One region of the Syntrophomonas sp. UBA5494 genome, then DNA from elsewhere that is predicted to be linked to it. Evidence: riboswitches for the same ligand, from Rfam matches in the RefSeq annotation. Region 1 holds a riboswitch; the other holds the start of a gene.
The links. Region 1 has a riboswitch for molybdenum cofactor ahead of B3W37_RS07905 (S-layer homology domain-containing protein). Riboswitches for the same ligand answer to the same signal wherever they lie in the genome.

Region 2: another riboswitch for molybdenum cofactor. It lies ahead of B3W37_RS11840 (S-layer homology domain-containing protein); the one in region 1 lies ahead of B3W37_RS07905 (S-layer homology domain-containing protein).

What each region holds. Positions count from the first base shown of each region.
Region 1 covers NZ_DIPG01000069.1:10-4,483, forward strand. The annotation lists partial or broken gene B3W37_RS07895 (Na-translocating system protein MpsC family protein) at 1-428, shown strand, start outside; gene B3W37_RS07900 (alcohol dehydrogenase) at 786-1,841, shown strand; molybdenum cofactor riboswitch at 2,110-2,228, shown strand; gene B3W37_RS07905 (S-layer homology domain-containing protein) at 2,557-4,474, shown strand, end outside.
Region 2 covers NZ_DIPG01000105.1:10,738-15,211, reverse strand. The annotation lists partial or broken gene B3W37_RS11845 (hemoblobin-interacting domain-containing protein) at 1-1,430, opposite strand, end outside; gene B3W37_RS11840 (S-layer homology domain-containing protein) at 1,670-2,998, opposite strand; molybdenum cofactor riboswitch at 3,460-3,575, opposite strand; gene B3W37_RS11835 (HesA/MoeB/ThiF family protein) at 3,907-4,474, opposite strand, start outside.

The DNA of each region.
Region 1 (4,474 bases):
TCAAATTGGTAGATGATAAAGCTATCATTCCTACCGGCATGTCCGGGCGCAGGTTGAATGACCAGGAACGCCGTCAATTTCAACACGAATTTAAAATTTACATGGAAAAATATTTCAAAGACAAACTTGGCAAAGGGGTCGATAAGACCAAAATCGTTATTTGGGACGATATGCTGGTTATCCGCGGCGAAGGTTTTCTAACCGAGCCGGAAAAATACATAAACAAGACTCCGTCTGGAAGAGAGGTGGTAAGAGCAGCTCGAATGCAGGTGGTAAAACAGCATGCTATTGACAACGTAGGCTATTTCGAAAACAGGTTGAGCGCTGTCGCCATTCACCATGCCTATGAGTTGGAACCGGAAAACGATTTCTGGATGCATGTGATTGTTTTCGACCGCATATTAACTGAAAAATCGAGCGTAGATTAAAATCAGAGTATACTCGAAATTCCCGGTGGTCTGTAGAGAACCCTGCGGGGGGCTCCAAAGAAAACCGATGTGTTATAAGTGCTTTTATGCGCGTTTAACCATCGGCTTTTGTTGTTTTTAGGGTTAATATGGCGGTTTTTGCCGCATGTTAACCTGTAATGGTACGTTGAGCAAAACCTGCAACAAATTACCTGGTGGTCTGTAGAGAACCCTGCAGGGGGCTCCAAAGAAAACCGATGTGTTATAAGCGCTTATTAAGCGTAATTAACCCATCGGCTTTTATTGTTTCTGTATTAATTAGGGGTGGATAAAATGAGGGGCATGCAGTCCCTCGGAAAAGAAAAGGGAGGTTTTTTAATGGCTGACACAATGAAAGCTCTGGTTTATCGTGGCCCCGAAAAAATCGGTTTGGAGGACGTACCGGTACCGCGCATTATCGAACCCGATGATGCGATAGTAAAAGTGACCACTTCCACTATCTGCGGCACCGACATTCACATCTGGCACGGGGGTATGCCGGAAGTAGAACCGGGAAGAATAATCGGCCATGAATTTGTGGGTGAAGTCGTGGAAGTAGGCCCTGCGGTAAGGAACGCCAAGGTAGGGGACAAAGTAGCGGTTTCCTGTGTCACCCAGTGCGGCGAGTGCTTCTACTGTGTACGCGGGATTTATTCGCATTGCACCACCGGCAGCTGGATATTCGGCTATATGATCGACGGCTGCCAGGCCGAGTATGTGCGGGTACCTCATGCCAACCTGGGGATGTTTAGCATTCCTGAGGGACTGACGGAGGAAGATGTGCTCTTCGTCGGCGATATCCTGTCAACCGGTTATTTTGGCGCCGAACAGGCCAAGATCGAACCGGGCGATACTGTTGCGGTTATGGGTTGCGGACCGGTTGGAATGTGCGCTATGACCACCGCCCGGCTGTGGGGGCCTTCCAAGATAGTGGCTGTCGACATCAATCAGGAACGTTTGGATTGGGCAGTGAAGAACGGTATCGCTGACGTTGGAGTCAATCCCCTCAACGGGGATGCCGGCGATGCTATCAGAGAAATGACTGAAGGACGCGGCGCTGACGCTACTATCGAAGCCAATGGTTTCAAACCCACTTTCGATATGGCCATCGATGCTGTCAGACCCGGTGGAACAGTATCTCTGATCGGCGTATTTGAAAAACCCCAGGAACTGGCCATGAACACCTTGTGGATCAAGAACATCAGAATCAGCATGGGTCTGGTCAACGCCAATCGCATTCCAGAACTGATCAAGTTGATCAAGGCCGGTAAGATCAGCACCAGCTTCCTGTGCACCCATCGCGCTCCATTAAATGATATTGTTAAAGGCTATGATATCTTTGGCGGCAAGAAAGATGGCTGTCTGAAGTGGATAGTAACTCCTTACCAGAAATAGAAACCAGAAATTATTTGTCTCCTGGCAAAACAGGATTCATGTTCAAGCCAAAAGGCGCCTCTTTTATGAGGCGCTTTTTGGTGTTTGGCCAGGATGTCTGCTGAGCTGGTGAAAGAAACCTTATCACCAAGCCAGCAGGAGTATGAGCCGGGGGCCAGACCGGACTGGAAAGCTCGACTACTATGTAGATAAATGTTAAATTATGCAGGAAAATTAAAGTCTAAATAGAATGATTTAAACAAAAGAAATATTATCCAAACAGTTTATACAGAATCTAAAACTCCGAGCTTATTTGCCTAAATCAGTGGGAAATGGTGAATAAGCCGACAGGGTAGAACGGGAAACGGTTCTGCCTCCCTTCTGGAAAGGAGTACTATAAGCTATATGGTTGCGAGAAAACTGTCATTGGTTTTCTGCTATTAGTAGCTTTTAGATAAAACCTCCTGTCCGTGCAGGGGGTTTTTGTTTATTGAGCATAAAATTATTCATTATTTGCCTTCAATTTTCTATACGTGAATGGGGGTTATTGAAATATTGAATTTAATATGGATTTTTATTGTTACTCAGTATGACGGATGCTGATATTTAGGCCGGGTATTGGTAATAGAGCGGTTTTTCATAGAAAGGGAGTGAAGGATTATTAATGAATACGGTAAATAAAAGACGTAAATTTCATCTTTTCTTTATTTTAATAGGGTTTTTAATTGTTGGTTTGGTGAGTTTACTAGCACCTAATCCCGCTTATGCCGCCGGTGGCGACGTTACCATATCGGGGCCAGGGCTTGACGGTCCGGGAATTACCATTACCCAGAGTCAGCTCCGGGGCCTAGAACCACTAGCTGGTGACTATTATTTGGAACAGCAGGATGTTATTTACAGCACTATTAACACCTGGCCAACCAAGAGCTGGTACAGAGGTCAAGGTGTATTATTGGAAGAGTTGCTTGAGGTGGCCGGCGGGCTAAATGACGAGGCCACTCAAATTAGATTTGAGTCCAGCGACGATTTTAAAGCCACCTTTACCTTACAGGAACTACGTGAACCCAGGTATCGGTTCCCTAATTTCATGGATACCGGCCTGCCTGGCCATCTCATTGGTGACGCTTCAGATGCTGTGCCAGTACCAACTATCATCGCCCACCAGAGTTTTTCCGCTCAGTCTTATAATGATATTTTGGATTCGGGAAATTTCAGCCGTATCGATGCGAATCACCTGTTGTACGGGCAGCGGGCGGTAACCCAGCAAACCAATGCCAGATTTGCTAAATATGTAATAAAAATCGAAGTGCTTACCGGTCCCGTATCTCAATGGAATGTTCCCACTGCATCGGTAGAGCCAGGGGAGGTGCCGGTAGGTGAACTGGTGAGATTGAACAGCCAGTTTAATGATGAGGACAAGGTTCATTATACTTTGGACGGCAGTGACCCAACCATAGATAGCCCTATGTATAACTGGATTGCCAGCCGCTGGTGGTCATCGAGAGCGGATGATTTAGATGAAATAAACCGTCCCATTGAAATAACAGAAGATACTACAATTAAGGCCATTGTAATCGGTCCTGGCAGAGAAGACAGTGATATCGTTGCTTTTACGTATTATGTACCCCTTACAATTAGTAATGACAACCCGGCTAATGCTGTCTTAAATGAAGAATACGAAGGTCATACTTTCAAGGCAGTAGGGGGGATAGAGCCTTATAGCTTTGGTATTACGGGGGGATCGCTGCCGGCAGGGATGATTCTAACCGGGGCAACCCTGGAAGGTACGCCTACCCAAAGCGGTACCTTTACCTTTACCCTGACAGTAACCGATAGTGCCGAACCGGAAAATACTGATAGTTTTGATTTCACTTTGCTTGTAAATGAAGCCTATGTCCCTCCGACCTTAATTGCTGATACTTCCGGCAACAAATTGGGAAACACCATAGAGCTGACTTTTGCTGATAATGAATTATGGCGTGAGAAAATTGCCGAGGTAACGGTAAATGGAACTTCTATTACCGACAAATACAGTATTGCTGCTGGTGTAATTACCATTGATTCTGAAGTATTCACTGCTATCGGAGACTACACAATAATCGTCATTGCCACAGGTTATCTTGATGCCGTTGTAACGCAGAAGATTACTGCTACCGGTGGTGATCCTAAACCACCTGACGGGGACATTGTATTAACTATATCCGGAGATGGGGTAACAAACCAGCAGGAGTTTACCCAATCCCAGTTGGAAGATATGCCCCAGTCCCAGCAGGTTTACAGTTGTATAAACACCTGGCCTTCTAAGAAATGGTATGTGGGGAAAGGGGTTACATTAAGCGATTTGTTCGATATTGTGGGGATAAAAGGAAGTGCCCGGCAGATCAAGTTTATTTCCCGTGATGGTTATTACATGACCTTTACGGTTAAAGAACTGTTGAGAGATGAGCGTTATCGCTTTCCCAATTTTAAAAGCGGTAGCGGTGATGCTGACGGGCATATTCCCGGCTCTTCGGCAGGTGCGACACCAGTCGAGCCTATCCTCGCCCTGGTCAGTGCTGAGGGTACTGATGACCCGGATTATATGAACGATAGCAGTGCATTGCTCTTAATGATGGGTCAGCGAGCGGTTACGGAGCAAACTGGTCCTCAATTCG
Region 2 (4,474 bases), on a different contig from region 1:
GTTATGGTGTAAGAATATACATAATCCATATAGCCGCCTGCCGATATGGTGATGGTATAGGTGCCGGGGTCTTCAAAGTAATCACGCGCGCCCAGGATAACGCTTCTAGGGGAATAGCTGGCAGTAAGATACTCATTTGAGTCTGTAACGGTTTGGTTGCTCTCCGACTTGGGGAACTCCACCGGTGGGTCGGAGTCTTTTTGCACCACGACCTGGTTGACCGCCGCCACCCAGGTTCTGCATTCCGTTGTGTCAGGTACGGTTACGGTTACCCATATTCTCGTCTTGTCGGGGATTTCCTTGTTGGACGTCCAGGTGAAATCACCTGCGGGCAGCGGCAACAAAACTGCCAGCACGGTCTGGGTTACGGTAGCATCGCTGTAACCGGACGCCTTGACCACAATGGCGTAGTCTTTGGCCGTTGCGAACAGGCTGGCATCAAAAGTAAGCTTGCCTGCTGCCGCTGAGTACTTGTCACCTGCAATGGCAGCGCCATCGACGGTAACCTCAGTAATGGTATTTCTCCAGGTTTCGTCTTCCGCAAAGGTAATTTCTATGGAGTTGCCGACCGTGTTATCGGTAGCATCGGCCGCAAGGACAGGCGGAGCAAGCAAAGCAGCCTCACCTACCGTCTGGGTTACGGCAGCATCGCTGTAACCGGACGCCTTTACCACAATGGCGTAGTCTTTGGCCGTTGCGAACAGGCTGGCATCAAAGGTAAGCTTGCCTGTTGCCGCTGAGTACTTCTCACTCGCAATGGCAGCGCCATCGACGGTGACCTCGGCAATGGCATTTCTCCAGGCTTCATCCTCCGCAAAGGTAATGTCTATGGCGTTTCCGACCCTGTTATCGGCGGCATCGGCGGTTAAAACCGGAGGCGGCGAACCCTCAGTCATTATGCCCATTAACACCATGCGCGCATTGCTGTCTACTGGATCTATCGCTGTCATGGTCTGGGTCACACCGGCATCAGCATAGCCGTCGGCCTGGACCGATATCTGATAATCGCCGGCAACCGTAAACACCCCGGCCGCAATAGCTATCTTCTCACTGTATATTGTATATTGCTCAGAGGACAGTTCTGTTCCGTCTACTGTTATGCGGCTGATGGAGGTACTCCAGCTTCCTTCATCAGTAAAAGCAATCTCTGCGGGCTGCCCGATGATGTTCTCGGCAGTATCAGCCCTTAGAGCAGGAGCGGTTAAAACCTCCTCCTCCAATCCATTATTTTCGCTGTCGTCATTTAAATCCGGGGCCTCTGAGAGTGGTGCCGCATCACCTGCGTTGTTATCAGAGCTATCGGCCGGATCGGCTAAAATCTGATTATCCCCCTCATCCTCAGGCACCAGTTCCATGGTCGATGTTCCATCCGCGGCAGCCGCCGTCACCGGCAATATAAAGCTGCCCAATCCCAAAAATATAGTTAGCATTATGCATACAATTAAATTCCCCAACCTCTTTTTCCTTAGAAACATGACCAAAAACACTCCTCTCCACTTTTGTTAAACACAACGAGTGCTTCCGTTTTCTCTGTTAGTCCATCCTCCATGTGACCTTTTTTCAACGGCGGCCTGGAAGTGCTTCCGTTTTATCTGTAGTCCGCCTCCTCTCAGTTTATTGCTGGCGCCTAACCCTGCTTGGCCTGCACAGGTTTCATGATCCGGTCTTTCTATAATGCCTTTACAATTACCGTTACAGCCTCAGCTCGGGTAGCGGTTGCCCGGGGCCTGAAGGTATTATCCGGATAACCTGAGATTATGCCTTCTCCTCCGGCTCTGGCTACAGCTTCTTTAGCCCAGTCGGAAATCTGCCCTCCATCGGCAAAGTCTTTCCCCGCTGAAGCATCGGTAAGTTCAGCTGCCTTGGCAATCATCACCGCCATCTGTTCCCGGGTTATGCTGTCGTCGGGGCCAAAGCTGGTATCGCTGTATCCGGTTACGATTCCCTCAGCCGCTGCTGCAGCAATGAAATCCTTGGCCCAGTGGTCCGCGGTATCGTTGAATACCTTTCCGGCTCTCGCTTCCAGCTTGAAGGCTTTCACCAGGATAGTGGCAAACTCTGCCCTGCTGATGGTGTTGTCCGGTTTAAACGTTCCTTCCGGATAACCCTTCACTGCTCCGGCAGCCACCAGCTGGATGATATTCGCTTCCGCCCAGTGGCCGGCAATGTCTTTTAACCCCGGTGTTTCTGTACCTGGTGTTTCAGCTTTTTCACGGGCCAGGACGGCAAATTTACTGAAATGATTTACCTCTCCGCTTACTGTTCCGGCTGCGGCATCCACTACGATATTGTCCAGAATGATCCACTGCCCGTTTTGCCAGTAATAAATGCCCAGATCATATTGGCTGCTATCGATCTTGGAGGGATCAAAGGGCAGGGTAATGGTGACAGGCTTATTGAATTCACTATTGCCGTCACTGCTGATTTCATATACCTCACCCAACAATAATAATCTCAATCCTGATGGAACCTCAGGAATCCCTGTAGTTAATTTTTTAACCGTGACTTTTATGTCACCGCTGATGGCATCCGCCGGAAAACTCACCACTACTCCGGCTTCATTTACGGTACCTCCGTCGGGGCCAACCGTCTGTCCGGCAGGGGCATTGCCTCCGCCTCCGCCGCCTCCTCCGCTTCCGGGGCTCGCCCCGTTTTTCGTTACCACCAAGGCTTTATTGGCAACATTGCTGCCGTAACCGGCTACTACCGTCAAGGTTCCGGGCGGGACCGGGGGGACCTTGAATGTACAGCTATAATTTCCGCTGGAGCTTGATTTAACCGCGTCGTAAAACACTATATTTCCGCTGCTGTCAAGTATTTTAACCGACACCCAGGTGTCGGGATCAGCGCTGCCCCATGCGGTTATGCTGGTTTCAGCCGTTGCGCTGTCCGCGCTCAACGTCAGGGTAACCGAAGCGTTAACGGCAAAAACCGGTCCCGGGAGCATCGACATCATGAATAGCATGGTAATCGCTACAGCAATTAGCCTTCTCGTCATTAGATATCACCTCTCAAAATGTAATTACGCTTAAAGTCTTCTTCTCAGCCAGAAACACTACTGTCATCGGCAGCCAGGATGGCAACTCTTGTTCTGTATAGAGTTCTCATCAGCTTAAACTTGGTGTCTTATCAGGCTTGTACATCACTTATTGAAGTCTCCTGAGCGTAGATCCCATACAACATACCCACCGATCAACTCATCCCTCCAATCTCTGCATAAATTAAGCAACTTCCGCCTCTCTTTTGAGAAATGCCGTTTATCCTGTCGTACAAGAATCATTTTTACAGCGAATACTCTGCTCCGGGCAAAAAAAAGACTCGGCAAAAGCAATGCCGGGTCCAGCTATACATGTAATCAGAAATACCAAAATATGATCGGGAATGCTGTTTGAATTACGGGGAGAAATACGATTAGAAATATGCGGTGAATAACACGATGAATAAGCGAGTATGATGAATATCATTCGGATTACAGCTTCCTTTCCACAATGGGAGGCACACCCGTTTCCCGGTGTACCCCGACTTAAGGCCCATGGCATCGCTTTAGGTCCCTAAGTTCGGAAAACATATACGAATTTTCATAAAATGCATAATATTACATGGTAATCATTATATTCATTTTATACTTGTAAACAGCTTTAAGCAACACATAAGCAATCCACGGTCACCTGTAGCCCCCAAACCATGTCAATAAAAACCGGGCGATTGTATGGTATGCTTTTAGGAGCCGGGCTCAGGGACATGATAAATGAGCGAAAAAGGCCCCCTGATCAAGGAAGCCTTATTTTGCTTAGCTAAATGTAATATGTGCTCAATTTAGACGCACTCTGATTTGGCTGCCTGCATCATAAACTCTCCATTATCAGGTTGGCTCCTACTCTTCTATCGCGATACTCAAAGGCAATATTAATCATCCGTGCACAACTCTATCGTTTCCATGTCCATGTCCAGGAGATTGATCAGCATAATCCGATTACGCAGCAATTCCCCGCGGCCCAGCAGAATTTTAACCGTTTCAGCCACTTGCAAACTGGCCACCAGGGCGGGAGTGAAAGCCGGAGTAGATAAAATTCGCCCGTTCTCATAATTCTGTCTATAGATTTCTTCAATTACTGTATCACCCGGGAATTGGGTCGTAAGCTGCCCCATCCATCCTTCTACGGCTCCATGCACCAAAGGAATCCCCAACTCCCGGCAGGCAGAACTTAACTTGAGACGATCCCGGGCATTATCCAAGGCATCTATGACTGTTTTACAGCCCGGCAGTACGGTCCTGGCCTGCTCCATATCGAACCGGGACTTTACCGCTTGAAAGCAAACTGCCGGATTAATAGCCTTCAATCTTGATTCTGCCGCCTCCACCTTGCCCTTTCCAAGCAGACTGAAATCCGATAGGATCTGACGGTTGATATTATGCTCTTCAAATGCGTCAAAATCCCAACCTATAATCGTTCCGATCCCCAGTCGGGCCAGC